2 regions of the Priestia sp. AB genome follow, and region 2 is predicted to be linked to the other one. Evidence: riboswitches for the same ligand, from Rfam matches in the RefSeq annotation. Region 2 holds a riboswitch; the other holds the start of a gene.
What was found. A riboswitch is a leader RNA that binds a small molecule or an ion and turns the genes downstream of it on or off. The one in region 2 is predicted to bind preQ1.

Region 1: linked by a shared signal. The riboswitch ahead of POF52_RS24745 (QueT transporter family protein) and the one ahead of queC (7-cyano-7-deazaguanine synthase QueC) in region 2 are both predicted to bind preQ1.

What each region holds. Positions count from the first base shown of each region.
Region 1 covers NZ_JAQMYN010000011.1:104,794-119,669, reverse strand. The annotation lists gene iolG (inositol 2-dehydrogenase) at 1-118, shown strand, start outside; gene iolC (5-dehydro-2-deoxygluconokinase) at 198-1,205, shown strand; gene POF52_RS24785 (CoA-acylating methylmalonate-semialdehyde dehydrogenase) at 1,291-2,748, shown strand; gene iolD (3D-(3,5/4)-trihydroxycyclohexane-1,2-dione acylhydrolase (decyclizing)) at 2,861-4,795, shown strand; gene iolE (myo-inosose-2 dehydratase) at 4,880-5,776, shown strand; gene POF52_RS24770 (LacI family DNA-binding transcriptional regulator) at 5,837-6,862, shown strand; gene POF52_RS24765 (5-deoxy-glucuronate isomerase) at 6,997-7,785, shown strand; gene POF52_RS24760 (hypothetical protein) at 8,042-8,260, opposite strand; gene POF52_RS24755 (YitT family protein) at 8,609-9,475, opposite strand; gene POF52_RS24750 (Lrp/AsnC family transcriptional regulator) at 9,859-10,269, opposite strand; PreQ1 riboswitch class I at 10,466-10,510, shown strand; gene POF52_RS24745 (QueT transporter family protein) at 10,520-11,008, shown strand; gene POF52_RS24740 (hypothetical protein) at 11,057-11,269, opposite strand; gene POF52_RS24735 (hypothetical protein) at 11,444-11,893, shown strand; gene POF52_RS24730 (hypothetical protein) at 11,958-12,305, shown strand; gene POF52_RS24725 (hypothetical protein) at 12,362-12,694, opposite strand; gene rluF (23S rRNA pseudouridine(2604) synthase RluF) at 13,025-13,741, shown strand; gene POF52_RS24715 (TRM11 family SAM-dependent methyltransferase) at 13,779-14,732, opposite strand.
Region 2 covers NZ_JAQMYN010000002.1:472,104-486,979, forward strand. The annotation lists gene POF52_RS08635 (YkvS family protein) at 1-96, shown strand, start outside; gene POF52_RS08640 (hypothetical protein) at 413-646, shown strand; gene POF52_RS08645 (NAD-dependent epimerase/dehydratase family protein) at 679-1,380, opposite strand; gene queF (preQ(1) synthase) at 1,449-1,946, opposite strand; gene queE (7-carboxy-7-deazaguanine synthase QueE) at 2,045-2,776, opposite strand; gene queD (6-carboxytetrahydropterin synthase QueD) at 2,769-3,209, opposite strand; gene queC (7-cyano-7-deazaguanine synthase QueC) at 3,209-3,874, opposite strand; PreQ1 riboswitch class I at 4,105-4,148, opposite strand; gene POF52_RS08670 (hypothetical protein) at 4,458-4,643, opposite strand; gene POF52_RS08675 (3-ketoacyl-ACP reductase) at 5,010-5,729, shown strand; gene POF52_RS08680 (DUF6254 family protein) at 5,795-5,920, opposite strand; gene POF52_RS08685 (alpha/beta hydrolase family protein) at 6,008-6,889, opposite strand; gene nhaC (Na+/H+ antiporter NhaC) at 7,181-8,563, opposite strand; gene POF52_RS08695 (ATP-dependent Clp protease ATP-binding subunit) at 8,983-11,097, shown strand; gene POF52_RS08700 (hypothetical protein) at 11,149-11,415, opposite strand; gene POF52_RS08705 (PAS domain S-box protein) at 11,756-13,339, shown strand; gene POF52_RS08710 (hypothetical protein) at 13,474-13,608, shown strand; gene POF52_RS08715 (M3 family oligoendopeptidase) at 13,689-14,876, opposite strand, start outside.

The sequences.
Region 1 (14,876 bases), on a different contig from region 2:
CGTTATTTGTACAGGGAACGATGGGTTACAAGCAGAACGAATTGCTAAAGCAGCAAAAGAATCTTTACTATCCGGGCAGCCAGTGAAGATTGAACATAAAAAATACGCAGTGAATTAATGATAGAAATGTGGGCTGAAAGAGAATATCTTGCTCTTTTCGCCTTTTTAGGAAAGCGCTTAACTAAGGAGGAATAAAGATGAATCCGCTTGTTTTTAAAGAAAATCGTGGGTTAGATTTCATCGCTGTTGGCCGTTTATGTATTGATTTAAATGCAAATGAAACACAGCGTCCAATGGAAGAGACTAAAACATTTACTAAATATGTAGGAGGCTCTCCGGCTAATATTGCGATTGGAGCAGCAAGGCTAGGCTTAAAAACCGGTTTTATCGGAAAAGTATCAAATGATCAAATGGGACGCTTCATTACGGATTATCTGCAAAAAAATAAGATTAATACAGATAGCATTGTTGTTGATAAAACGGGGGCCGTAACGGGGCTTGCTTTTACGGAAATCAAGAGCCCTACAGATTGCAGCATCTTAATGTATCGTGATAACGTAGCGGATTTAAAGCTAAGTCCTACAGAAGTATCCGAAGAATATATCAAACAGTCAAAGGCACTTTTAATATCTGGAACGGCTCTTGCGCAAAGTCCTTCTCGTGAAGCAGTGTTTTTAGCACTAGAACACGCACGCAAGCATGAAGTTGTAGTGTTTTTTGATATCGACTATCGTCCATATACATGGGAATCGGAAGCTGAAACGGCAGTCTATTTTAATTTAGCCGCTGAAAAATCAGATGTAATTATTGGCACGCGAGAAGAGTTTGACATGATGGAAAAACTTTTAAATTATAAAGAATCTAATGATCAAGTAACAGCAGAGCGCTGGTTTTCTCACCATGCTCAAATCGTCGTGATTAAGCACGGTGGAGAAGGGTCTATTGCCTATACAAGAGATGGTAAGTCTCACCGCGGAGGAATATTTAAAACAAAAGTTCTGAAAACGTTTGGCGCGGGTGATTCATATGCTTCAGCTTTTATTTACGGATTGATGCAAGGGCTGGAAATTCCACAGGCAATGCGATTGGGGGGTGCCTCCGCTTCGATTGTAATTTCAAAACACAGCTGTTCAGATGCTATGCCGACAAGCGCTGAGCTCTTCAACTTTATGGAAACAGCAACAGAAGTTTTGCAGGAAGCTTAATAAACAAAGGGAAAATCTTGAGAGATTGCTTGAGAGATTAAAGAAATAGCAGCTTATTAAAATGAGATAAAGGGAGAGATATTCTATGACACAGACAGCAGTAAAAACAGTAAAAAACTATATTGGTGGACAATGGATTGAATCAGCTACATCAAAAACGGAACCTGTGTATAACCCAGCGACAGGTGAATTAATCGCCCAGGTACCTCTTTCTACAAAAGAAGACGTAGATCAAGCGGTGCAAGCAGCAAATGAAGCGTTCAAAGGGTGGGCAAAAACAGCCGTGCCTAAACGTGCACGAATTTTATTCAAGTATCAGCAGCTATTAGTAGATAACTGGGATGAATTAGCAAAGTTAGTGACGGTTGAAAACGGAAAAAGCTTTAGCGAAGCGCGGGGCGAAGTGCAGCGTGGTATTGAATGTGTAGAATTTGCGGCGGGTGCTCCTACGTTAATGATGGGGAAACAGCTTCCTGATATTGCAACAGACATTGAGTCTGGCATGTACCGCTACCCAATTGGTGTAATTGGGGGAATTACGCCGTTTAATTTCCCAATGATGGTTCCTTGCTGGATGTTCCCGCTTGCGATCGCTTGCGGCAATACATTTGTGTTAAAGCCTTCTGAGCGTACACCGCTTTTAGCTGCAAGATTAGTAGAATTATTTGAAGAAGCTGGTTTGCCAAAAGGTGTATTAAACATTGTAAACGGCGCGCATGATGTGGTAAACGGTCTTCTTGAACATAAGTTAGTGAAAGCTATTTCGTTTGTAGGTTCCCAGCCTGTAGCTGAGTACGTGTACAAAAAAGGTACGGAAAACTTAAAGCGTGTTCAAGCTTTAGCCGGTGCTAAAAACCATTCAATTGTATTAAAGGATGCAGATTTGAACGTAGCAACAAAACAAATTATCGGAGCCGCTTTTGGTTCAGCAGGTGAACGTTGTATGGCAGCATCTGTTGTTACTGTACAAGAAGAAATTGCGGATCAGCTAATTGAAAGATTAGTAGAGGAAGCAAATGATATTGTAATTGGCGACGGCTTAGAAGAAAACGTCTTCTTAGGACCAGTTATTCGTGAAAATCATAAAGAGCGTACGCTCAGCTATATTGAATCAGGCGTGCAAGAAGGAGCAGAGCTAATTCGTGACGGTCGTACTGATGCAGCAGTAAATGGCAATGGCTACTTTGTAGGACCAACGATTTTTGATCATGTTACGCAAGAAATGAAAATTTGGCAAGATGAAATTTTTGCACCTGTGCTGTCCATTGTACGTGTGAAAACATTAGAAGAAGCTATTGAAGTAGCTAATAACTCTCGATTTGCAAACGGTGCTTGTATTTATACAGATAGCGGCGCAAGTGTACGTGAGTTCCGTGAAAATATTGAATCTGGTATGTTAGGAGTAAATGTAGGGGTGCCGGCACCTATGGCATTCTTCCCATTCTCTGGCTGGAAAGACTCTTTTTATGGTGATCTTCATGCAAATGGTACGGACGGCGTGGAGTTTTATACAAGAAAGAAAATGGTAACAACGCGCTGGTAAGTGATTCATTAAAAATCGCATCTCATTTAAAAAGGAAGTATCAGGAATTAAAGATATTCCTTATGCTTCCTTTTTTAAAATCGCAATCTAGTACTAGAAGGGAGAAAGAAGCATGGAAACAGTTAGAATGACAACGGCACAAGCATTAGTGAAGTTTTTAAATCAGCAGTATGTTGAATTTGATGGAAAGCAGCATCAGCTTATCAAAGGGATTTTTACAATTTTCGGGCACGGAAATGTGGTAGGTCTTGGGCAAGCTTTGGAAGAAGACCCAGGACATCTAGATGTATATCAGGGACGTAATGAACAAGGAATGGCCAATGCAGCGATGGCTTTTGCAAAACAAAAACATCGAAAGCAAATTATGGCTTGCACATCTTCAGTGGGGCCAGGTTCAGCAAATATGGTTACAACGGCGGCCACTGCTTCAGCTAATAATATTCCAATTTTGCTGCTTCCTGGTGATGTATTTGCAACTAGACAGCCGGATCCCGTTTTGCAGCAAATTGAACAGTCATATGATTTATCTATTTCTACAAACGATGCTTTTCGACCAGTGAGTAAGTACTGGGATCGCGTAAGCCGCCCTGAACAATTGATGACAGCTATGATTAATGCAATACGTGTATTAACGAATCCAGCAGATACGGGAGCTGTAACTATTTGTTTGCCTCAAGATGTGCAGGGAGAAGCATGGGATTTTCCAGCTTATTTCTTCCAAAAGCGCGTTCACCGCATTGAGCGCCGCCTTCCGACTAGGGACAGTCTAGCAGATGCAATTCAATTAATGAAAACAAAGAAAAAGCCAATCATCATTTGTGGAGGAGGCGTTCGGTATTCAGAAGCTGCAAAAGAGTTAAAACAATTTGCTAGTGAGTTCCATATTCCATTTGGAGAAACTCAAGCAGGGAAAAGTGCCGTTGAAAGTGACTATCGCTATAATCTGGGCGGAATAGGTGTAACAGGGAACTCAGCTGCTAATACAATTGCTAAAGAAGCAGATTTAGTAATTGGAGTAGGCACTCGATTTACTGATTTTACAACAGCATCTAAACAGCTTTTTCAACATCCCAACGTGCAATTTCTTACCATTAACACGTCTGAATTTCATGCAAATAAACTTGATGCTGTGAAACTTGTAGCTGATGCAAAAGAAGGGTTGCTTGCTCTTAGGAAAGAGCTAAAATCAATTGGCTATCAGTCTGGTTATACAACAGAAATTGCAAATGCTAAAGACGCATGGGAAACAGAATTAGAGCGTCTGCATAGCATACGTTTTACTGGTGCAGATTTTGTTCCAGAAATACAAGGTCATTTAGATGAAAGCTTAGCTGAATATGTAGAATCACTTGGTACTCAATTAACGCAAACAGAAGTAATTGGAGAGGTGAATAAGCTCCTTGATGACAACTCCGTCATTGTTGGTGCAGCAGGAAGTCTTCCAGGCGACTTACAGAGAATGTGGAAGTCTACTAAACCTAATACCTATCATATGGAATATGGATATTCATGTATGGGATATGAAGTATCAGGCGCACTTGGAGTTAAGCTGGCAGAACCAGCTAAAGAAGTGTATGCGATGGTTGGAGATGGAAGCTATCAAATGCTTCATTCAGAGCTTATTACAAGCCTTCAAGAAAGAAAAAAAATAAACATTTTACTGTTTGATAACTCGGGCTTCGGGTGCATCAATAACCTGCAAATGTCAAATGGTATGGGGAGCTTTGGAACAGAGTTTCGTTATCGAAACGATGAAACAGGAAAACTAAACGGAAACGTGATGAAAATTGATTTTGCAGCCAGTGCCGCAGGCTACGGTGTAAAAACGTATCGCGTAAGTTCTCTTGAAGAATTAAAAACGGCGATAGAAGATGCACAAAAACAAGAGGTTTCTACGCTAATTGATATTAAAGTGCTGCCAAAAACTATGACGAACGGTTATGAATCATGGTGGCATGTAGGAGTAGCAGAGGTATCTAAAAATCAGCATGTACAGGAAGCTTATGAAGATAAGGTGAAAAACCTTGAAATGGCAAGAGTTTATTAAGGAGCAGGAGAAAATGAGGTTGTTGAAGAGAAACATTCGATAAATATAAAAGAGGTTTTAATTTCATATAAGGGAGAGGAAGAGATGTTCAAGGAAAATACGGTCAAACTGGGGATTGCTCCAATTGCTTGGACAAATGATGATATGCCTGAACTGGGAGCTGAAAATACATTCGAACAGTGTATCAGTGAGATGGCTTTAACCGGTTTTAGAGGAAGTGAGGTTGGAAACAAATATCCGCGAAATGTTTCAATCTTAAAAAAGGCATTATCGCTTCGGAATTTGGAAATTGCAAGTGCCTGGTTTAGTACATTTTTAATAACAAAGCCGCTGGAAGAAACGGTAACGCCATTTATTGAACATCGCGATTTTTTATACGAAATGGGAGCAAAAGTAATTGTTGTGTCTGAACAAGGGCACAGCATTCAAGGGTCGATGGATGTTCCTTTATTTAAAGAAAAGCCTGTGTTCACGCCAACAGAGTGGAGCAGACTTGCAGAAGGCCTGCACCATCTTGGGAAACTGGCACAAGAAAAAGATATGCATATTGTCTATCATCACCATATGGGAACAGGTGTACAAACAACAGAAGAAATTGAGCAGCTAATGGAGCTTACCAATCCGGAGCTTGTTTCGCTGCTATTTGATACCGGTCATCTTGTCTTTTCAGGAGAAGAACCTCTTTATATCCTAAAAAAATATCTGCACCGTATTAAGCATGTTCATTTAAAGGATATTCGTCAAGAAGTAGTTGATCGAGTCAAAGAACAAGACCTAAGCTTCTTGCAAGCGGTAAAAGAAGGAGCCTTTACTGTTCCAGGTGACGGAGCTATTGAATTTGATGAAGTATTTACTACGCTTGCCACTTCGGATTATAACGGATGGTTTGTCGTAGAAGCAGAACAGGATCCAGCCCTTGCTAATCCTTTTGAATATGCGTTAAAAGCAAGAAACTTTATTAAAGAAAAAAGCGGTCTTTAATTTCCATTGTAAAAGATTTTACGCCTTTTATGTGTTTATGAAAGGAAAGGAGGAGAGGAAATGAAGCCAACCATTTATAGTGTGGCTGAAGAAGCAGGTGTATCAATTTCTACCGTATCAAAAGTCATCAATCAAACCGGCCATATTAGTGAAAGAACAAGACAAAAAGTAATTGAGGTTATGACGCAGTTGAATTACCATCCAAGCGTCGTAGCATCTGCTTTAACAGGAAAACCCACTAAAACGATTGGGCTTCTCGTACCTGACATCTCCAACCCTTTTTTTGCCGATTTGGCAAGAAGCATAGAAGACCGAAGTCATGAGCGAGGTTTCCATGTTGTAATGTGCAATACCGATAACGATGCGGAAAAAGAGAAAAAGTATCTGTCGCTGTTAATACGTCAGAGAATCGACGGTTTAATTGTAGCTTCTGCTTTTCGCAATGCTAATCTTTTAAAAAATATGCTTAAGCAAGATATACCGATTAGCGTTATTGCTTCAGAAATTCCTCACATATCCGTTAATACAGTGACAGTGGATGACTACAAAGGGAGCTATTTAGCGGCTGATTATTTATTGTCTTTGCATCATAAAAAAATTGCGATTATTACAGAAAATGCAAAAAGTAACCACGCCCGTTTAGATGCTTTTCGAGACGCTATGCAAGAAAATGGAATCATCGTGCCGCCTCAGCACGTCATTACGACCGAAGCAAGTATTCAAAAAGGATATGAAAGTGCTAAGCAAATTTTTTCAATGAAGGAGAAAGTGACGGCTATTTTTGCTTGTAACGATTTATTGGCTATCGGCGTTATGCAAGCTGCAAAAGAATTCAAAATTGATGTGCCGCAAGACTTATCAGTGATTGGCTTTGATAATACGGTTCTTTCTACTACCATCACGCCCATGTTGACAACGGTAGCACAGCCGACAAAAGAAATGGCTGTAAACGTAGTGGATTTGCTGGTTAGAGAAATGAAATATCCAGCGATTCATAAAGAACATTTGCTTCTTGAGCCAAAATTGATTATTCGTAAATCAACGGCTCCGTTAAAAAGGGGCGCCACAGCGTCTACAAATAATTGAACACAATCAAGAATATTGCCGTTAATAAAAAATCCTCATAGTCACATATTCAAAAGAATTTAGAGAGTCTATGAAGAAAAAATGAGCAATTAGTAAATTCTTATTGCGCTACTACATAAAGGAGGAATTCAAGCATGTTAGGTAAATTAGGTGAATTAAATAAAGGATACAACGTACTTACAGAAATGACCGGTCAGCACAAAGATATGCTGATGGATATTGGGATTTATAAAATGTTTCAAGGAAAAGAGGAAACTTTACTAGACAGCAGTAGTGAAACGGCTATTCTTTTACTAGAAGGAAAGGTAAAGCTAGAGTGGGAAGGCCATTCGAAAGAAATTCAGCGCCAGTCCCTATTTGAAGAAGAGCCTTGGTGTTTGCACGTTTCAAAAAATGTGGAGGTCAAAATTACCGGGCTTGCCGATAGTGAAGTACTAGTTCAAAAAACGGATAATGAAAAAAAGTTTTCATCAAAATTATATACCCCCGAAGATTGTCAAAACACAGTGGCTGGTGAAGGAGTATGGGAAGGTACTGCTCAGCGTGTAATCCGAACAATTTTTGACTACAATAGCGCTCCTTACTCTAACCTTGTTATTGGAGAAGTTATTTCTTATCCAGGAAGATGGTCGAGTTATCCGCCTCATCATCATGACCAGCCCGAAGTGTATTACTATCGTTTTGACAAGCCACAAGGATTTGGCTGCGCAATGGTTGGAGAAGATGCGTATCGTGTAGTTGATAATAGTTTTATTACAATTCCTGGTGAATTGGATCATCCTCAAGCAACGGCTCCCGGCTATGCGATGTACTTCTGCTGGATGATTCGCCATCTCGACAATAATCCGTGGACAGACCGTATTATGGAAGAAGAGCATAAGTGGTTATTAGAGCCAGATGCAAAAATTTGGCCTGAAAAATAAATAAAGATCTCTATACGAAATGGGTTGCTGATGTTGAAAAACCTCGAATAAAAAATAATTATGCGTAAAATAATAGTTTATTTTTGTAAAATATGTTTTTATATGTTAAAATATAGTTTGTATTAATATTCAGGCGATGATATCGCTCTTTGCTGCAGATTCCTTTTTAGGAGTCTCTTTTTTTGGGGAAACTGAAGCAAAAGATACAGACGATTCGTATATAAATTAAAAAGAAAAGGAGATAAGCGTAAGCCGCTTATCTCCTTTTCTTTTTAGCGTTATCTAATGCTAAGTTCTTTTTCACTACTCTTTCTAAAGCAACTTCCACGTGAACATTTTTTTCATCGATGTCATTCACAAGGACGACGGTTCCTTTTCGTCCTTTAATCTTTAAATCATCACCTTTAGAAGGAATGTTTTCCCTCAGCTGGCTTAATAGAAGCTTTCTGTTTTCAAAAAAGTGGACAGCCACCATTTTATCTCACCTAATTTCATATGATATGTGTGATACAAAGATGTGTATATGAAATCCTTCCTATACATTATGTCGCCAGGGGTGGTTTTAGAACACATTGAATAGACAATTGTTGCATCGATATATGAAATAAATAGGACGGCATAGTTATAAATCTTCTATTCTTGGACATACTTATACTACTAATCTAAAAAGGGATGTGGATGAAAATGAAGGTGGCTATCGGATTAAGTGTATTTACGGTCGTTACAGGAGCAATTGCGTTAGGGTCGGTTTACTTTTTAGCAGGTATCTTTTCATTTTTCTTAACGGTTTTTTCATAAAAAAATCCACCAAGAGGTGGATTTTTTATTTAGCAGCGGCTTTTGTTTCATGAGGCGAATTGCCGATAAATCCAAATTTCCCGCCGACAACTTCTTTTACTTCGTGGATGACAATAAAAGAATTCGGGTCAATTTGCTGGATTTTCTTTTTAATTTTTAATAGCTCGTTCTTTTTAATAACAACGTAAATAATACGTTTATCTTTGTTGGCGTAGTAGCCGTATCCGTAAAAGATGGTGGCTGCATTTCCAAATTCACTGGTGATGACTTGCGCTATGTCTTTGTATTGATCGGACATAATCGTCATTGCTTTTTTGTTGTGGAAACCTTCGATAACGACATCTACAATTTTGGCACAAAGATAGACGAATATAAAAGTATAGAGCATGTTATTGACGCCAATAGCGAAAACCGATGCTAAAATAATTACACTGTCCATGTAGAACATGCTTTTAGAGATATTATAGCCTTTTGTGTAGTTTAATAAATAAGCCAAAAGAGTTGTTCCACCAGTCGATCCATCCGCTATAAAAATGAGAGCCAGTCCTGTTCCCATTAGTAAGGCGCCAAATACAATTCCTAAAATCATGTCATGAACGTGAAAAGGAATATAGCTGACTAGACCGAGGAAAACGGATGTCATGACGGCTCCTAGAATCGTATAAAGAATCGTTTTTTTGGTTAGAAATTTATAGGCTAAGGCAATAAATATAAGGTTTACAAGAAATGTGCTGATACTTGTAGGGATATGAAATAAATAATATAAAACAAGGGCAATACCAACCGTACTTCCGTCACCTAATTTATTTGGAATAACGAAAAAATCAATGGATGCAGCAACTAAAAGTGCGCCAACAATAATTAAGATAATGTCTTTATAGATTGTTTTCAATATGCAAACCTCCTTGATTATTAGGATATTTTCATGTGGAATCTTGTTTTTACTAGTGTTTCATAAATGATAAAATAAAAAACGTCTTAGAAATTGTCTAGTTATAAAACTGATCAACTTCTAAGACGAAGAATTACGATACGTGTATAGGTCTTAATCCGGCTTTTCTATGCTTCGATGTCACCGATTATATAAACCTCTGACCGCTATGTCAACGCTGTGAGAGATGTTCAACTTTTCAAAAAATAGAAGGCTGTTTCCTACATAAAAAAAAGAATCCTTTGCGATGGTGCAAAGGATTTTCAAATTTATTGGAATAGGGGGAATACGTTATTAGGATTACCATTTTCATAAATTAATATACCTTAATTTTTCAAAAAAATTTATTTGTTAATGACGATTGAAAGTTTGTAATTCACATGCTGATTTAGCTCTGTCAAAAAATCATTTAGTTCTTCATTTGAATGAAATTTGCATTCTAATAAGTAGCAGCCATCGCCGCTGATCTTAAAGTTGTTGATAACGTGCTCCTGCTGACTTTCTAAAAATGTAAGGTAGGGGTGGTGATGAATGCTCTGCGTATAGATATTTAAAAATGCATGAATGATGTAGCCGAGTTTTCGTTCATCAATGTTAATTGTATAGCCTTTGATAATGCCTTCATCTTCTAACTTTAATACTCTAGCAGAAGCGGCTTGTCCGGTTAAATGCACTTTTTCTCCTAATTCTTTCATCTTTATACGTCCATTTTTTGATAGCTCTTCTAGTATGCGTTTATCTGTATTATCTAACATCGCTACAAATCCTTTCGTATTTCAAATCAAAAGGGTTAACTACTTGATGTCACCTATGTATACTGATACGTCTTCTATTTTATACTAAAGAAAAGTAAGAAAAAAGAGCCGTCAATATGTAAGATATAGAAACCGGCAGTAGTTTGTAAACAGCTAGATTGACGAAAGCTTAAGCTTGCTGTATGATTCTTTGAGTGTTTACGTGGTTCGTAACCATCCCACGTTAAAAAACTAAGGAGAGAATAGTAAGATGAATATAAGAACACTTTGCGTCAACGGTCTTTTAGCTGCTATGTATATTGCTGTCAGCATGTTAATCCAGCCGTTTGGCTTCACCAATATCCAATTTCGTATATCGGAAATGTTCAATCACTTAATTGTGTTTAATAAAAAGTACGTGTATGGCATTGTGCTAGGAGTATTTCTGACGAATTTGTTTTTTTCACCAATGGTCGCTTATGATCTGGTGTTTGGGGTAGGACAATCCGTGCTATCATTACTCATTACCATTTTTTCTATGCGCTACATTAAAAATATGTGGGCTCGTATGCTTGTTAATACACTTGTATTTACGTTCACGATGTTTATTATTGCGTTTGAACTGCACTTAGCATTTGATTTACCATTTTTCTTTACATGGTTAACAACGGCTGTTGGTGAGTTCATTGTTATGCTTGTTGGAGCACCAATTATGGCTGCAATTAATAAACGTGTACAATTTAATAAGCTAGTTGGATAAAAAAGATGGGGCTGTGATAAATCTCACAGCCCCATCTTTTTTTCTTTGTTATTCTATAAGTGTAGTGATAAACCCCTTATTATTGAAGAGCTTTTCACGCATGGACAAATTACCCATATCTCTAGCATGTGAAAAGAGCAGGTCGCGTTTGCGATCTGCTCTTTTTGCGTAAGGCAATAGGAAGTATTCGGTTAGATTATTTTGAAAGAAGGAGTGACAAATCTCACAGCGCATTCTTTTTTCTTTTGTTACGATATACATATAGTTGGCAAACTCCTTATCGAAAAGTTTTTCGCACAACAACACATTACCTATGCGTAGCAATTAAAAAGCAGCCCGATGACGGTTTGCTTTTTTAATTGCATTTTACCATTAAATAACTTTTTTGAGTTATAATTGTAAAATAACCTTTGTTACTAGAGAGGGGATTGTTTTTTGAATAGAAAGTTAGGAATTCTTGTTTTATTAGCTTTAGCCATCTTATTTGCCGGGTGTTCAAAAGAAGAAGACAATGCTCCTTTAAGAGAACTAGAAAAGATAAGTATTAACGTAATCAAAGAACAAAAAATGAAGCAAGGAATTTCATATGAAATGGAATTAGTAAACAAGAGCGATTTGACCATCAAACAAAATAATGTATTTTTATCCTATCCTTTAAAAATGAAAAACGGTTATTCTGATAATAAATTTAAGGTGTTAGCAGAAGGAAATAAATTAAATATCAAGCCAAAACAAAAGGTGAAGTTAACGGCATTTCTTCCTTACAAAGGAACTAATAAAGAAGCGTTAGCTATTGATGAGCCTGACGTAAAGTGCATAGGGTATTGGAATAAGCTTGATGATTACTATCAATTTTCTTTTGGAGGATCCTTGAAGCAAGAATAATATATAACTATTTGTTAAATGGTGGAACTGAGCGTAAGGGATTAATAAAGGCGGTGAATGAACAGTGAGTGTAGACACAGATAGATTGATTAGCTTCTTTATTTTATGGGGAACACCCGCTGTTTTTAGTATAGTAGAGTACTTTAAACTGAGTAAAACTGAAAAAAAAGAAGCGATACGAGACTTAATATCTTTAAAATCTATTGCAACAACAGGTTTTATATTGACCGGAGGAGTGATAGCGAGTTTAGGCAGGTTGTTATCTCTGCTGCCTCTCCACGTTATAGGTACTTTTATTTTAGCTATTGGTGGTATCGTGGGCGCTGTTGAAACATGGAAAACGGAAAGAAAGAAAAGTATTGTTATCCTTGTTTTAATAGTATCTATGATTGCTTTTACATTTGTAATATAAATTATGCATGTAACAAGAGCTGCTCAAATTATGAGCAGCTCTTATCAGTTTCTTATTTATTGCGTTTCGAGCTGCTGGTCTTTTTTCTTTAACGTAAGAGCGAGCAGGAACGAAACGAAAGCGATGGCTACATAATAGACGGTATGGACCCCGCTTGTCATACTTTTTATTTGTAACAGCGTTTTATTCGTTTCGTTTGATTGTTGAATAAAGTGCTGAGAAGCCATGGTCATAATACTTGTATACAAAGCGGGTCCAATCGCGCCTGAAACTTGGTTAATTGTATTTGAAATAGCTGAACCGTGAGCGTGAAGAGGTTTAGGTACTTGATTTAAAGCAAGCGTCATCACGGGACCGATGCTTAAACCTACGCCATTGGTTGATTCCATGAAAACAGCTCCCTGATATAATTACTAATTGATCGGTCAGTATAATGGTAGCAACCCTATACGGATCAGTCAATCTAGACGTTTAGGTCTTGTATAGGAGTGGAGATTGACGTTAGTTTGACAGGTGTAAGCATTGCTTGAAATGTTAAGAATAAGATTACAAAGTATTTTGGATCTATACTTCTATTACTGTTAAAAAAATATGATCCAGTAATGAAATTAAAAGAAGACGAGAAGCGTATAGCATGTTACGATAGGGACGGTATAGAAATTGACACATATCTGTTTCTAATAGAAGAGACAAATTTTAAAATTTTTAAATGTAAGGTTGTGATTCACCTGAGACTGAATAAATTTATTAGCGAATCTGGCAAAGCGTCAAGACGAGGGGCAGATAAGTTAATTAGTGAAGGAAGAGTAACCGTTAATGGGAAGGTTGCAAAAGTTGGAGATCAAGTTAAGCCTGGCGATGATATTCGAGTAAGCGGCCAACAGCTTCGGATTGCTCGAAATAATGTATATATTGCGCTTAATAAACCAGTCGGCATTACAAGTACGAGTGAAAAAAAAGTAAAGGGAAACATCATTGACTTAGTCAATCACCCTTTGCGTATTCACCATGTCGGACGACTAGATAAGGATTCAGACGGCTTAATTTTACTTACAAATGACGGCGATATTATTAACGAAATTTTACGTGCAGAAAACAAACATGAAAAAGAATATATTGTTGCAGTAGATAAGCCAATTACACCGGAGTTTATCAAAAACATGTCTGAGGGAGTAAAGATTCTGAGTACAAAAACGCTTCCTTGTAAAGTGACACAGCTGTCTAAGTACGAGTTTCAAATTATTTTAACACAGGGTTTAAATCGTCAAATTCGCCGTATGTGTGAAGTGCTTGGATATGAAGTATACCGCCTTCAGCGCACGCGTATTATGAATATCCATTTAAACAACTTACCTGTTGGGCAATGGAGAGATTTAACGAAAAAAGAGCGTACGCAGCTATTCAAAGAATTAGACTATGAACCTAAAGAGTGGTAAATCAAAAGACACCAGCCTGTTAGACTGGTGTCTTTTTTTATTCGCATACAACTACTTGTCTAGAAAATACGCTTTTGCGCGCTACGCAGCGATCTGAAATAGAAAAGCCAGCTTCATGAATCATATGGTCAATCGTATCTACTGTAATCACGACTACTTTATCCGCAAAGCGGCGAGCGTGTTTCAAAATAGAAAGCTGATCTTCAGGCGTCGCGTGGGTGTAGAGATTGTAAGGCATGTCGATGATAGCTACATCATAGTGAGTTGTAACATCCGAAATCGGTCCCGTTTTGACATCACAGCTTAAGCCGAAATACGCAATATTTTCACGAGATCCGTCGGTCACAAGTGGATTGATATCCCGTCCTACAATATCAATGCCCATTGAAAGAGCTTCTACCAGAACTGTACCAATACCACAGCATGGATCAATCGCTTTGATTCCTTCAGGATTTGGAACGGCAATGTTAGCTACAGCTCTTGCAAGGCGGGTACTGAGTGCTGTAGAGTATTCACGCGGTTTCTTCAAATGATGCAGCCATACCGCTTCGCTTTTTTGATATTTTCCAAAATACCAGCGTCCTTCAAATGGAACAATGCCAAACAAATGGTCAGGGTTATGCAAGTCTGCTTCTGCTACAAAATGCCAACCCACATCACGTTCAACAGCACGCTGACCTTTATAACTTATTTTTTGATCTTTTTCCAAGTCATTAATTTTCATAAAAATGAGTTTGAATGTTTGATCTCCAAGGTCAATATCTTCTACTTGTTTGCAAATATCCGCAAGGTCATCTGATTCATACATAATATCTAATCGCTCTTTGATAAAAGGGCTTCTGCTTGGATCAAGTTTAACGGCACTTTTTATGATAGGTTTCTCAGTTTCAATTTCAAAAAGAGAGCGTTTCTCTAATTGACATAGTGAGAGTTCCTCTTCGCTGCATGCGTATGTGTAGATATACTGAGGCAGCTGCGTATGGTTATTCAATATCGTATCATCCTTTATCGTATCTAATTATCCTTCTTCTCAAACAATAGCGAGAAAAGAAGAGAAAAGCAACGAATTTAAATATATTTGGCCGTGAATACTAAATTGAAGCGCTACATAGTCCACTTATTTGACAAAACATGC
Region 2 (14,876 bases):
GATTTGACTTACATGTCAAACTACCGCGATTTAGACTTAGAACAGCGAACTGTTGTCAACCACAAAAACTACATCATCATTAATCCAGCTATGTAAAGGAAAAAAGCAGCCGGACAGCAAAAGCGGTTGCTTTTTTATTGATTTTGAAAGAATTGATTCTTTTGTTCTTCTGTAATAATCCCCAGCTTATACATGAGGTAAATATACTGTTGCACCTTAACATCCTTCGAACTTTTTTTCACTGTATTCCCTCTTTTCTAAAATGTTTCTTTATACAATAATATATGGCTGAGATAAAAAAAGTTTCCTTAAAGAAACAAAAACAGGCCCCATTTTTTCTTGAAAGGGACTTATTTTCGTGTGACAATAACAACAAGCTACTACTATCTTCTTACCGAAAGGAATTACTAGCATGTTTGATACTGTATTGTTTATCGTTGCTCTTATTGTCATTCTTTTTTTTATCGTGCAGTTCGTTTTTAAACGCAAACAAACTTCAAATAAAAAAACATCCGTTGAACCCATGAATTATGCCGAAGAAGATTCTAACTCCTACACAAGCTGGAGTGAAACTGCTTCTAACCACGATCATGATGGCGATGGAGATAGCGGTGGAGATGGAGATGCGGATGGTGACGGAAGATAGAAAAAAGCCCCTTCTTATGAAGAGGCTTTTTTTTATTTTGATAATACTCGCTTGCCGTTGGTAAACGAATAATAGCATTCACCTGTATAAATGTCTTGGCTTTCATGTACATGAACCCCACATTTATCTTCAAGAGCAGCTTTCATCATCGATTTGGCTACGTTATACGCTTTAATTGGACGATACTTTCTCCACTTTCCTACAAGGCAAAATGAACACGACTTTAACGTGTATCCCCCAATCTTTTCAAATAGGCGAAACTCTTGGCGCTTGCCTAATAATAACGATGGGCGGAAAAAGTGAGTAGAACGGATATACAAGCTTGCGATATCTTCTTCTACTTGCCCCTTTACTTTACTGTAAAAGAATGGCGAACGAAGATCAGCACCAATTGCTGTGATCGTTAAAAAGTTTTTGCAGCGATATTTTTCTGCACATTTAGCCGCTTTTAAAGGAAATTCATAGTCCACTTTAATGAATTTCGCTTTTGTTTTTGCTTTTTTCATTGTCGTGCCTAAACAGCAATATACATCATCAACTGCAAAGCATTCTTCGTGCTTATCAAGCTCTGAAAAATCAATTTCAAGCTGACGTAGCTTTGTGTGTTCGATTGGTAGCTTTTTTCGAACACACACTGTCACATGGTTATATAAGCTGTTGCTTAATAACATTTTTAAAAGTTCTTGACCAACAAGTCCGCTTGCACCTAATACTAATGCTGATCTTTGTGACATTCTTTCACCTTCTCACCTGTTGTTTTTGCAATGGAAAACAGGTTGTATACACAACCTGTTTGTTCGAATTAACGATTATCAATTGTTTCTGGGTATAAATCATGATTCATCAGGCGATAATTAGCCATTTCTTCATACTTTGTACCGGGACGGCCATAGTTTGTATATGGATCAATTGAAATCCCGCCGCGTGGTGTGAATTTTCCCCATACTTCAATATATCTTGGATTCATCAGTTTAATTAAGTCATTCATAATAATGTTCATACAGTCTTCATGGAAATCTCCATGGTTACGGAAGCTGAACAAATAAAGCTTTAACGACTTGCTTTCTACCATTTTTTCATCTGGAATGTAACTAATATAAATGGTTGCGAAATCAGGCTGACCTGTTTTTGGACATAAGCTCGTAAATTCCGGACAGTTGAATTTCACAAAATAATCACGATTTGGGTGTTTGTTATCAAATGCTTCTAGAATCTCTGGTGCATATTCAAACAAATAGTTTGTTCCTTGATTTCCAAGGAGTGATACACCTTCTAATTCTTCATCTTTTCGACCGCTCATTTGTATTTCCTCTCTTTCTACGATTGTCATTCTAACAGCGTTTTTTTATTTTGTATATATCTGTTTTTATTTTTCTTTGTAAATTTTTTGCTATGCGCTTACACACCTCGTTTATTTCCCCAAACAAGGGCGTGAACCTGCGGCAGAACTCTTACATCGTTCATGTTTTTAGCTGCCACTGCCTTATCGATTAACCACTCATACTTTTTAAGCAATTCTTGTGTTAACGACGCATTATCGATTGTCGTTAAGTCCTCGTTTCCTACTTGAACAAAAAATGGAACCTCAGGATAACGTTCATGAACAGACGCTGCATACTCAAAGTCCTCATCATTAAATACAACGACTTTTATGCTTATGTGCGCCATGCGTTTTTCCTTTATTAATGTCTCTATAATATCGTCTAATACGGCGAAATTTGTTTTCATTAATGAACTTGGAGGCTTAGGAGAAATCGTTAAATCATCGATCTTTAGGAACCAATCCTGATAACGGCTTCCCTGTGTTTCAAGAGCTGCTTTTACCCCATGACTGTGCAAAAGCTCTACAAGTGAACCAATTGCCTTGATAAGCGCAGGGTTTCCTCCAGAAATGGTGACGTGATCAAAGGACTCTCCTCCAATTTCTTTTAGCTCCGTCCAAATTTGTTCTGCTGTTAGCTGACGAATATCGTTTTTAGCAGATCCATCCCACGTAAAAGCTGAATCACACCAGCTGCAGGAATAATCACAGCCCGCGGTACGAACAAACATCGTCTTACGTCCTACAACCATTCCTTCCCCTTGAATCGTTGGTCCGAATATTTCAAGTACTGGAATTGTATTAGCCACGTTTTTTCACCTTCTTTGGGCGGTAAACTACGTAACTTGTCGGCGTTTCCCGCACGAATACTTGTACGCAAGAAGGCTTATTTGGTAGTGTGTCTAGATATTCTTGAACCAACTCATAAATTTTACGGGCAACAACTTCAGTTGTAGGAAAATCATTTGGATTTTCTTCGTTAAAGATAGAATGATCGTTCAATAATGTATGATCAAATTGACCAGAAACAATTTTTTTCAATAGCGCAAAGTTTACTAAAAAGCCCGCTTCGTCTAATGTATCTCCGGCAACAGTTAGATTTACGAAATACGTATGTCCATGGACTTGACGGCATTTTCCTGCTTCTGTGTGAGGAACAAAATGTGCCGCAGCAAACTGCATATCTTTGTTCAGTTCGTATTCATAGTCATGAAATACTTGAGGATACATTTGTTGCAGCATTATTCCTCTCCCCCTTCTTTTGTTTGCATGTATTGATCTAACCCGCGTTTTCGCAATTGACATGCGGGACATTCGCCGCATCCATCAGCAACAATACCGTTGTAGCATGTTAATGTTTTTTCACGCACATACTCAAGCGCCCCTAGCTCATCCGCTAACGCCCACGTTTCTGCTTTATCAATCCACATAAGGGGCGTATGAATCACAAATTCAAAGTCCATTGATAAATTAAGCGTGACGTTTAACGATTTTACAAATACATCTCGACAGTCTGGATATCCCGAAAAATCAGTTTCACAAACGCCTGTTACGATATGACGGCCTCCGCTGTTTTTAGCCAGTACGGCTGCAAATGATAAAAATAACAGATTGCGGCCATCCACAAATGTGGTAGGCAACTCTCCTTCTTTTTGCTCGATCTCAATATCATCTCGCGTTAAGGCATTTGGTGCTAATTGATTTAAAAGTGACATATCTAGTACGGTGTGCTTCACACCTAAATCAGCTGCAATAGCTTTTGCTACCTCTATCTCTTGACTATGGCGCTGGCCATATTGAAAAGTAACCGTTTCTACTTCTTTAAAGTTTTTCAAAGCCCAAAATAGACATGTTGTACTATCTTGACCTCCGCTAAATACAACAATAGCTTTTTCATTTTTCATCATTATTGTTCGTCTCCTTTTTGATTGAAATCAAAAGAAGAAGAAACTTTATTGAACCGTTCGTTCCCTTTGTGACTAATTTTATAACACAAAAAAGAGACTGCTCTTTTCCAGCAATCTCCCTAAAAAGCAACTAAGATACACGTCCTCGCCAGCATACACGTCAAAAAGACGCGTTGATAGAAAAGCACGTGAAAGAAGACACGCTAAAACCGTGTCTTTTGTCATCAACGATGATCTTAGTTTTTTATAGAGGGAGTTTTCGAACCTCTCCCGTACATATACAAACGTGCACGGCGTTTCTTCTTGAATTGTCATCGTATTATACCACATGCGTATAAATAATGCTATGTTTGTTGGCTTCTATCGCCTTTAGCTTCCTTATTTTTCTTTATATAAGAAAGAGCAATAAATAATAAGGGAAAACAGAGGCTTAGTACGAATAAAGAAAAAGGCCAGTAATATTTTTCAAAATAATTAAAGTATGCTGTATTCGGAATAATATAATACGCTACGCCTGTAATGATTAGACCTAAAGGAAAGCTTAAAAAATTACGTACGCGTAAATTACACAATCGGACGATACTTAACTGAATGGCATAGAACACAATGACAACTTTAAAAAAGATAGATAACATCCAAAATAGTGTTCAACTTCGTCTTTATTTACTAATCCGTCGATGTAAGCAACACCTAAAGTGAATTTTTCTTCAATCGAAATTCGAAACTCTCGCACAACTAAATCCGTGCTCTGTCCCAGTGCTTTTTTCATGCGGGATAAATTATCTCCCACCCTCTCAGATAATTTCTGCTCTTCCTGTGTAGAAGAAGCATTAGTATCCTTAGTATCCTTAGTGTCCTTCTATTCATCAGCTTTTTCTTTCCGCTGTTTGGATTTATTCGTTAACTCAGATAGTTTTTTTATACGCATTGTTCATCCTCCACTACATTGAACGAAAAGAAACGGAATTTCTTCTTTTTAGTCTCTATAGTTTTTGTATGAAAAGGAAATTTATACTTGAAGCCATTTTAATAATCTTTATTTTTGACATCATTTGTGCATTTCTATAGGATAGTAATGGATAATTCTTTGTTATTATGAAGAATGTTTATGCGGAACATTGAAAGGAGTCTATACATGGCACAATCACTTAAAGGCAAAGTAGCTCTTATTACAGGAGCAGGAAAAGGCATCGGTCGTTCAACTGCGATTGAATTAGCAAAAGAAGGCGTAAATATCGGTTTAATTGCTCGTACAGAGGCAGATTTAAAGGCTGTTGCTTCTGAACTAGAAGCATTTGATGTACAAGTTGCTTATGCAACAGCAGATGTTTCTTCTATGGAAGAAGTAAATGCAGCAGTTGAGCATCTACATACAAAATTAGGGGCAACAGATATCTTAATCAACAATGCAGGAATCGGTAAATTCGGAAGCTTTTTAGAGCTAGACCCAGCTGAGTGGAAACAAATCATTGATGTGAATTTAATGGGCGTTTACTACGTAACGCGCGCCGTTCTACCTCAATTAATCGAAAAAAATGGTGGAGACATTATCAATATTTCATCCACTGCTGGTCAAAAAGGCGCTCCCGTTACAAGTGCTTACAGCGCTTCAAAATTTGGCGTGCTCGGCTTAACTGAATCTCTAGCGTTAGAAGTGCGCAAACACAATATTCGTGTAACAGCTCTAACACCAAGTACAGTAGCAACGGAATTAGCGTATAAAGAAAACTTAACGGATGGCAATCCTGATAAAGTGATGCAGCCTGAAGACCTAGCAGAAATTATGGTCGCACAATTAAAATTGCATCCGCGTATTTTTATCAAATCTGCGGGCATGTGGTCCACAAATCCATAAACAAACATAGAAAAAGGAGAGCTTCAGCTCTCCTTTTTTGTGTCTTCCTTTATGTGGTGGTTACCTTATTTACGTTTAGGCGTGATTTCTTCTGATAGTTCTTCAAAAGATTTCACTTTTCCATGCGATGGGTTTTGTGATTGTTTTCGCACATTCCACTGACGCTCTTTTTGACTTTTAGACTGAGTCATTTTGCTTCATCCCCTTTTTATATGCTTACATGTAGTAGGATAAAACAAGCTGCTCTTTTCCATTCATCAAAACTACTTCCAATTTCTTTACTGCTTAGCTAAATGTATTTTAAACCATTTATCAATTTCCGCGTTATATTGATCATAATAAGCAGTTAGCGGATGGTCTCCGTTTTTGTACAGTACATATTTATATTCTTTTCCCTGCTCATCTAATTGTTTCACAAGCTTTTCAGCCTGCGTGTGGTGAACTTTACGATCATGATCACCCTGTAAAATCAAAAGAGGTGAATTTACTTTATCGCTCCAATAGACAACAGAACGACTTTTATACCTCTCTGGATACTGCGCCGGATCTCCTACAATCGTCCGCAGCACTTGTTTCATTTCAGCCCCTCTTTGATCATAGAATTGAAACATGTCTGTAATACCTGATTGTACGACAACTGCATCAAATTTAACGCCGTTTTTCATCGTTAAATACGTCATCATGCCGCCGCGTGAATATCCTAGCGCTACCTTTTGCTGGTGATTTACATAAGGAAGCTGTTCTCCCCACTTAATAAGATTTAATACGTCGTCAATATCTTTACCGCCGTACGTCTCTGTACCTTCACTTCCGCCATTTCCCCTGTATTGAGTCGCAACCACGACGTAGCCTTTACTTGCCCAATATGATAAGTACTGCAGTGTTTTTGCGCGAATCATGCCATGTTCGCGATTTCCTCCGCGATTATATACTAAAAGTGGATAATGTTTGTCTGCAATGTCTTTAGGCTGTACTAAAAACCCTTTTATCTTTAAATTATCACTAGGATACGTAATGCTATATACATCTACTTTATTTGAATAAGGCGATAATAAAGTCAATTTTTCTTTATTTACATCATCACTTTCAGCTCGGTTGAAAACCGCTGTCACACCGAGCACAGCTACAGTGATTAATGCAATGATGCCCCATTTTTTCAACAGAAACCCTCTCCTCAATAAATATCTTTTCTCTTTTATAATGAGTGTTTTCATTTGGCTTTACCCTTCTTAAATGTTTGCTAAAAAGGGCATTCATCCCATCGCCAATACAGCTTATTTATCATACCGCAAAACTCAAATTTCTTCATCAATAAAGAAATAAGAATTCATCCAAATACATTAACAAGAAAGACGTATAGTAAATTGTATTATTAAATTATAGATTTGAAAAGTGGAATGATACTTTTTTTGTCGTTTTTTACCTGTCCTTTTCCAAAAAAAAAAGCCCAGTTAAGACTGAGCTTTTTTCTTGGCAATGCCAATGCCTGTATATGCTAAAATAATTGAAAAAATAGGACATAAAATGCTAAAGAATGTAAATGGAATATAGTCAGCTGCAGGAATATTTAATGCAGTTGAAATAAAAGCACCGCTGACACCCCACGGAATAATAGCATTAATAACCGTTCCGCCGTCTTCAAGCGTTCGTGATAAGTTTTTTGGATCTAAATTCCACTTTTCATACAGCGGCTTAAACGTCTGTCCAGGCAAGAGAATCGATAAATACTGTTCGCCTGTAATAACGTTCACTCCAATTGAAGATAGAAGCGTAGCAAAAATAACGTCTCCGCTGCGGCGAATTTGTTTTGCTAATCCTTCTAACAAAGCATCAATAATTCCAACGGCTCTCATCAAGCCACCTAGCGACAAGGCAATCATGATAAGGGAAATAGAAAACATCATGGACTGCAGTCCGCCTTTATTCACAATCGCATCCACTACTTTATTTCCTGACTCTACTGCAGGCCCGCTTTGAAGAACGCCTAGCAATTGACTGAGCGTAAATTCATGCTGTGTGATCATTCCTGTAATGATGGCCGTTACAATACCTAAAACTAACGTTGGCAGTACATCGACTCTTCTCATCGAAAAAATAAGAACTAAAAGTGGAGAAAGCAACGTTAACACATGTAAATTAAACGTATGTTTTAATGCGTCTTGAATTCCTTGAATTTCCTCGTAATTGACGCTTTCCTGATTTCCGTTGATTCCGATTACCAGTGCAATGATTGCTGTAATAACAATACTTGGAACCGTCGTCCACGTAATGTGCTGAATATGTTTAGGAAGCGGGACTTCAACGATACCAGAAGCAAAATTTGTTGTATCAGACAATGGAGACATCTTATCTCCAAACACAGCTCCTGAAACAATCATCCCCGCTGCTAGCCCTGGATGTACACCAATAGCAGTTCCTACGCCAAATAAAGCGACCCCTACCGTACTGACGGTTGTTAATGAACTTCCCGTGAATGTTGAAACTAATACGGTAATAACTAAAGCACTAATTAAAAAGTACTGGGGTGAAATCCAGTGGAAGCCGTAGGATAAAATCGTCGGTATCGTTCCTCCTACCATCCAAATCGCAATAAGCATCCCGATCAGCATTAAAATAAGGATAGGCTTAATGCCCAGTCTGACACCGTCTAAAATCCCTTTCTCCATTTCTGTCCACTTATATTTCAACAAAAAGCCAATCACACTAATAAATGCTACACCAAATATCAGCGGAATATGAGGCGGCAGCTTTAACGTAAATAATGAAACAAAAATAATAGCTAATAGCACCAAAACCACCGCTATTGATTGTATAAATGAAATTTCTTTTTTCATGAGGTATTCCCTTTCTATCTTTCTTTTTCACTTAAACGCTTTTATGCTTTTACGCAGTTAAGTGCAAACCTTCTTGAGTATAATTTTTATCCTTCTTGCTGTCAATAACTTATTTTATCCAACGGTAAGCTCTGCACTCATTTTTCCACTTTTCTTCTTATTAATATTAATTCCCTCTCCAAGCAGATCATTGTACAAAATGCCTCTTATGTTTTTACATGTATAGAACGGGTACACATAAAACACATCTTTTTTTAATGTACTACCTTTTGTACATAAGCGAGGAACTTCCTTCAAAAATTTTTTAAGCAAAAGACTTGAAAGTCAAAAAAGGTCAAAGTATAATGAAATTACGAAAGGTCAAGAAAGGTCAAACACCTGCTGATCTTCGATTAAAATCATTTAGGGAGGCTAATTAAATGATTTGTCAAAACTGTAATAAACGTGAAGCATCTATTCAATTAAATGTACAAACAAATAACCAAAAATCTCAATATCGTTTATGTCATACATGTTATCAAGCACTAATGAAAGAACATAAAATCCCATCAGGTTTTGGAGGTGGCGGCTTTATGAACATCGATGATTTATTCAATCAAATGGCGCACGAACAAGCTGCACCGGAACAGCCACAGCAAGGAAATGGCGGCGGAGGCTTTTTAGACCAGTTCGGTCGAAACTTAACTCAAATTGCGAAAACGGGATTAATTGACCCTGTTATTGGCCGAGAAGAAGAAGTAGAGCGTGTCATTGAAATTTTAAATAGAAGAAACAAAAACAACCCGGTACTAATCGGAGAACCCGGTGTTGGTAAAACAGCTGTTGTTGAAGGGTTAGCTTTAAAAATCGCGGAAGGAAAAGTTCCTGCCAAGCTGTTAAATAAAGATGTATATCTGTTAGATGTAGCATCTCTCGTAGCTAATACCGGCGTGCGCGGTCAATTTGAAGAGCGCATGAAACAGTTAATTTCTGAGCTTCAACAGCGAAAAAACGTGATTTTATTTATCGATGAAATTCACCTTCTTGTAGGAGCTGGTTCAGCGGAAGGTTCAATGGACGCAAGCAATATTTTAAAACCAGCTCTTGCACGAGGCGAACTTCAAGTAGTCGGAGCTACAACTTTAAAAGAGTACCGTTCCATTGAAAAAGATGCGGCTCTTGAACGACGCTTCCAGCCGGTTATGGTTCACGAACCGTCTGTAGAAGAAGCCGTTGAAATTCTAAAAGGAATCCAAAGTAAATATGAAGATTACCACGGCGTTAGCTATACAGATGAAGCAGTCCGCGCTTGTGTAAATTTATCACACCGCTACATTCAAGATCGCTTCTTGCCTGATAAAGCAATTGACTTGCTAGATGAAGCAGGTTCAAAAATGAACTTACAGGCAGGCATTACAAATAAAGACGACGCGGCCGCTCGCTTAAAAGAAATTACAAAAGAAAAAGAGCAGGCGCTAAAGGATGAAAAGTATGAAGTAGCAGCAAAACTGCGCGATGAAGAAGCTGCTCTTGAAAAACAACTAAACGAAGAACAGCAAAAAATGAATGTGGATATTGCTGACATTCAAGCAATTATTGAAAAGAAAACGGGTATCCCTGTTGGTAAACTTCAAGAAAATGAATCAGCAAAAATGAAGCATTTAGCAGAGCACTTAGCTCAAAAAGTAATCGGACAGCAGGAAGCTGTAGAAAAAGTAGCAAAAGCGATTCGACGTTCTCGCGCTGGATTAAAAGCGAAGCATCGCCCAATTGGTTCATTCTTATTTGTCGGCCCAACAGGTGTCGGTAAAACAGAGTTAACCAAAACATTAGCTGAAGAACTGTTCGGCTCAAAAGATGCTATGGTTCGTCTAGATATGAGTGAATATATGGAAAAACACGCGGTGTCTAAATTAATCGGTTCACCTCCTGGCTACGTAGGTCACGAAGAGGCAGGACAGTTAACAGAGAAAGTACGCCGTAATCCTTATTCCATCATCTTACTAGATGAAATTGAAAAAGCTCATCCAGACGTTCAGCATATGTTTCTGCAAATTCTAGAAGATGGACGTCTAACAGATAGTCAAGGTCGCACAGTAAGCTTTAAAGACACAGTTATCATTATGACAAGTAACGCTGGTGTAGGTGAAAAGAAAATTACGGTTGGATTTGACGCAGAAAATGACGCACTTAAACAGGCATCCGTTTTAGATTCACTTTCATCTTATTTCAAGCCAGAGTTTTTAAACCGATTTGATACAATCATTGAATTTAATCATCTTGAAAAAGACAACTTGATTAAAATCGTGGGCCTTATGCTTGCTGAATTAAAAGAAACATTACAAGAACAAAATATCACGCTGAGCGTAGCAGCTGAAGTAAAAGAAAAACTGGCTGAACTTGGCTATCACCCTGCATTCGGTGCTAGACCGCTCCGCCGAGCAATTCAAGAACAGCTTGAAGATCGAATTACAGACTTACTTTTAGATAACGCAGACGTATCAACAGTGAACGTAACGTTAAATGAAGCAAGCGAAATCACCGTACAAAACTAATAGAAAAAGCGACTCTACTTGAGTCGCTTTTTTTTATAGAAATACTTACGTTTATTTACTTTCATCTGTTTTTTCGTCAGCACTATCCGTTGATTCTTCTTGATCATCAGCTGCTTCATCCCCCGATGAATCATCTGCTTCGTCTTGCTTCATTGTTTCCTGTGGATCATCTGTAGTTGTATCCTCCGCTTGAGTATCATCCGACTGTTCTGTTTGCTGTTCTGTGGCATCTTTTTCATCCGTTTGTGAGTTGCATGCTGTGATTAACATAATTGCTAGAAGTGATCCAAATAACTTGACTAATAAACTTTTGTTCATTTTACCGTCTCCTTTCGAATCATCTGAGCCTCTATGTAGTCACCATTCATATGGCTCTACTGGCAGTATAGCCTATCCAATTAGAAAAAAGTTCATTTTTACAAGGTTATCACAAAAGCTTTACATCCCCTTCATTTCGTTCATATTCTCCTCATATTTCCTTAATAGTTTATGACTAGCTGTATTCTAGATCTATCTTCCTTAGTCTAAGTACTCAATTCGGCTATTCACACAGTTGTAACTATGCTAATATGAGTGATATATCACTATATCGAGCGACTAGCTGACTATAAAGTTATTCTCCTATAAAATTATTCGCCATTTAAGAAAGGGATTTTTTATGGAATCACACAACCTCATAAAAAAACGAAATTTTATTCTTTTACTTATTTTTTGGCTGCTGTATTTTGTCCACATTGTGTTATACCACTTTATTGCAGCTGATCCTCATATGATTGTTTTTATAAGCGGAGGAATTTTATTATTGGTAGTGACGGCTATGTACCACTTTCGTTTTCATCCTGCTCTCATTATGTATTCTTTTTTTATATGCAATTATGCCTATATTGCGTACATGACATCTATTGAACCTGCTGTTATTAATTATTTATTTTTGTTTCTTGGAATTATTGTTAGCTTTATTTATTATAGCTATGTCGCTATTGTAATTTCTACATTAATGTCCATAATAATTGTTTTGTACTTTTATGTAAGCAACACTCTTTTTACATCTGTGACTTTCGTGAAATTAGATATCGTTTATTTCATTTTGTTTACGCTGATCACAATGATTATTTTGTTGTACTGTGCTCATTTCTCTAAAAAACTGATTGCTATTAAGACGGTCAAAATGAACAAAACCGAAGATGAACTGTACTCAGCTCAAGAGTATTTACAATCTTTTTTTACATACAATCGCGACGCCATTTCCGTGTTCAGTCTAGACGGTAAAGTGCTTAAAGTAAACGATGCTTTTGAGCAAATATACGGATGGAAAGCTGAAGAAATTGTCGGAAAAGCCATTCCATTCATTCCTGCTGGCTTAAAAGGCGGCGCTGAAAGCCGATTAGAAAGGGTTAAAAAAGGAGAAAAGCTGGTAGCCTTTGAAACTCAAGATAAGCGAAAAGACGGAAAAATAATTGATGTAGAAATCACTGTTTCACCTATTTTTAATCGTGATCAGCAAGTCGTTGCGCTTTTTGGTTTTTCACGCGATCTTACAGAAGAAAAAGAAACAGAAAAATTTCTTCGCAAAACCGATAAGTTATCTTTAGCCGGCGAAATGGCAGCGGGAATCGCTCATGAAATTCGAAATCCGCTTACTTCTCTGAATGGATTTATTCAGCTTATTCATGAAGACAGCAGCCGCTATCATTCTTATACAACCATCATGCTGAGCGAACTGAATCGTATTAACTCAATCGTTGGAGAATTTTTATTGCTCGCTAAACCTCATGACACGGTTATGAAAAAGCACGCATTCTCTACTATTTTAAATGACGTTATTCTTCTGTATGAATCAGAATGTGTATTAAAAAATGTCGTAGTTAAAACGCAGGTGGAAGCCCCGCATACATACATCTGCTGTGATGCAAATCAAATTAAGCAAGTACTCATTAATTTGTTAAAAAATGCGCTCGAAGCTATGCCTAGCGGAGGAGAAATTCATTTAAACGTTACTCAGCATACTAAAGATCTTACTATTTTCATTAAAGATACAGGAGTCGGCATTCCTTCACATTTGCTTACGCACATTCAAAAGCCTTTTTTTACTACGAAGCCCTCAGGTACCGGTCTTGGACTTGTTGTGATTAAAAACATTTTGTATCAGCATAAAGGAACATTTGAGATTAAAAGCACTGTTGGCGAAGGAACCAGCGTTTCCCTTACGATTCCTTTATGGGAACAAGAAATTAATCATTAAAAAAAGAGGCTGGAACAAAAGTATGTTAGTTGAAGAAAGATCCGAACGAGTTTGTTTCTTAATTAAGAATCAAACTCATTCGGATTTTTTTATTATGAGGGCGAACGTAGATTTAATCTAGGTGCTTCTAGCTGTTGATTGGAGGGCAAGGCGAAGACTCCTGCGGGAAAAGCGGAATAGGTGAGACCCCGCAGGAGCATAAGCGCCGAGGAGACTCACCGCCCGCCCGTGGAAAGCGAAGCCTTGCACGGAAATCAACGGCGGTGTAACAAGCGACTCATACTAGATTGTTTATCCCATTTGTTCGTCTTTAGATTGGATTGATTTTGTTGTGTCTCCATCTCTTTTTTTATAGCTTTTTATCATCAATACTATTTAAATAGTTTTCAATTTCATCTACTACAGACTGCACGCAGCCCTCTTCGAATGGAGAGATCAAATTCGCCTCCTCTACTAATTCTAAAAACGGCTTACTTCCGCCAAGCTTACACAAATGAACGTAATCTTGCCATGCTTGCTCATGATTTTCTCGATCTTTTTTCCAAAATTGAAATGCACAAATTTGAGCGAGCGTGTAATCAATATAATAAAACGGAGACGTGTAAATATGAAGCTGGCGCTGCCAGAAGCCCCCGCTTTCTAGATAATGATGGCCGTCATAGTTTTTAGAAGGCATATATTTCTTTTCAATTTCTCGCCACGTTTGTTTTCGTTCCGAAGGCGTCATCTCAGGACGTTCGTATACAGCATGCTGAAATTCATCTACCGCTACCCCGTAAGGCAAGAAAGTTAAGCCTGAGCTTAAATGAGAAAACTGGTATTTATCTTTGTCTTCTTTAAAGAACAACTCCATCCAAGGCCATGTAAAATACTCCATGCTCATCGAATGAATTTCAGCTCCTTCATGCGTAGGCCAGTTATACTCATTGGTTTCCATATCTCGGCTGGAATACACTTGAAAAGCATGCCCTGCTTCATGCGTTAACACATCAATATCCCCTGATGTTCCATTAAAATTTGAAAAAATAAACGGTGCTTTGTATTCTTCAATAAACGTACAGTAGCCTCCGCCTGCTTTGCCCTTTTTAGCGACTAAATCCATCAAATTATTTTCAAGCATAAATGAAAAAAATTCGTCCGTCTCTTTAGAAAGCTCCTTATACATAACCCGTCCATTTTCAATAATCCACTTTTCATCACCTTTTGGCACTGCGTTTCCTGTTTCAAACTGAAACGGTTCATCATAATAAGTTAAGCTCTCTACTTGAATTCTTTCCTGCTGACGCTTTTTTAGTTTTTCAGTAAGGGGAACAATATACTCTTTTACTTGTTTGCGAAAAGCGGCAACCATTTCAGCATCGTAGCCTATTCTAGACATACGAGCATAGCCCACTTCCACGAAATTTTTATAGCCTAATTTTTCAGCAAGCTTGGTCCGCACTTTTACAAGTTTGTCATAAATATCATCAAATTCCTCTTCATGATCGGTAAAAAATTGAAATTTCGCTTCTGCTGCTTTTTTTCTCATTTCTCGATC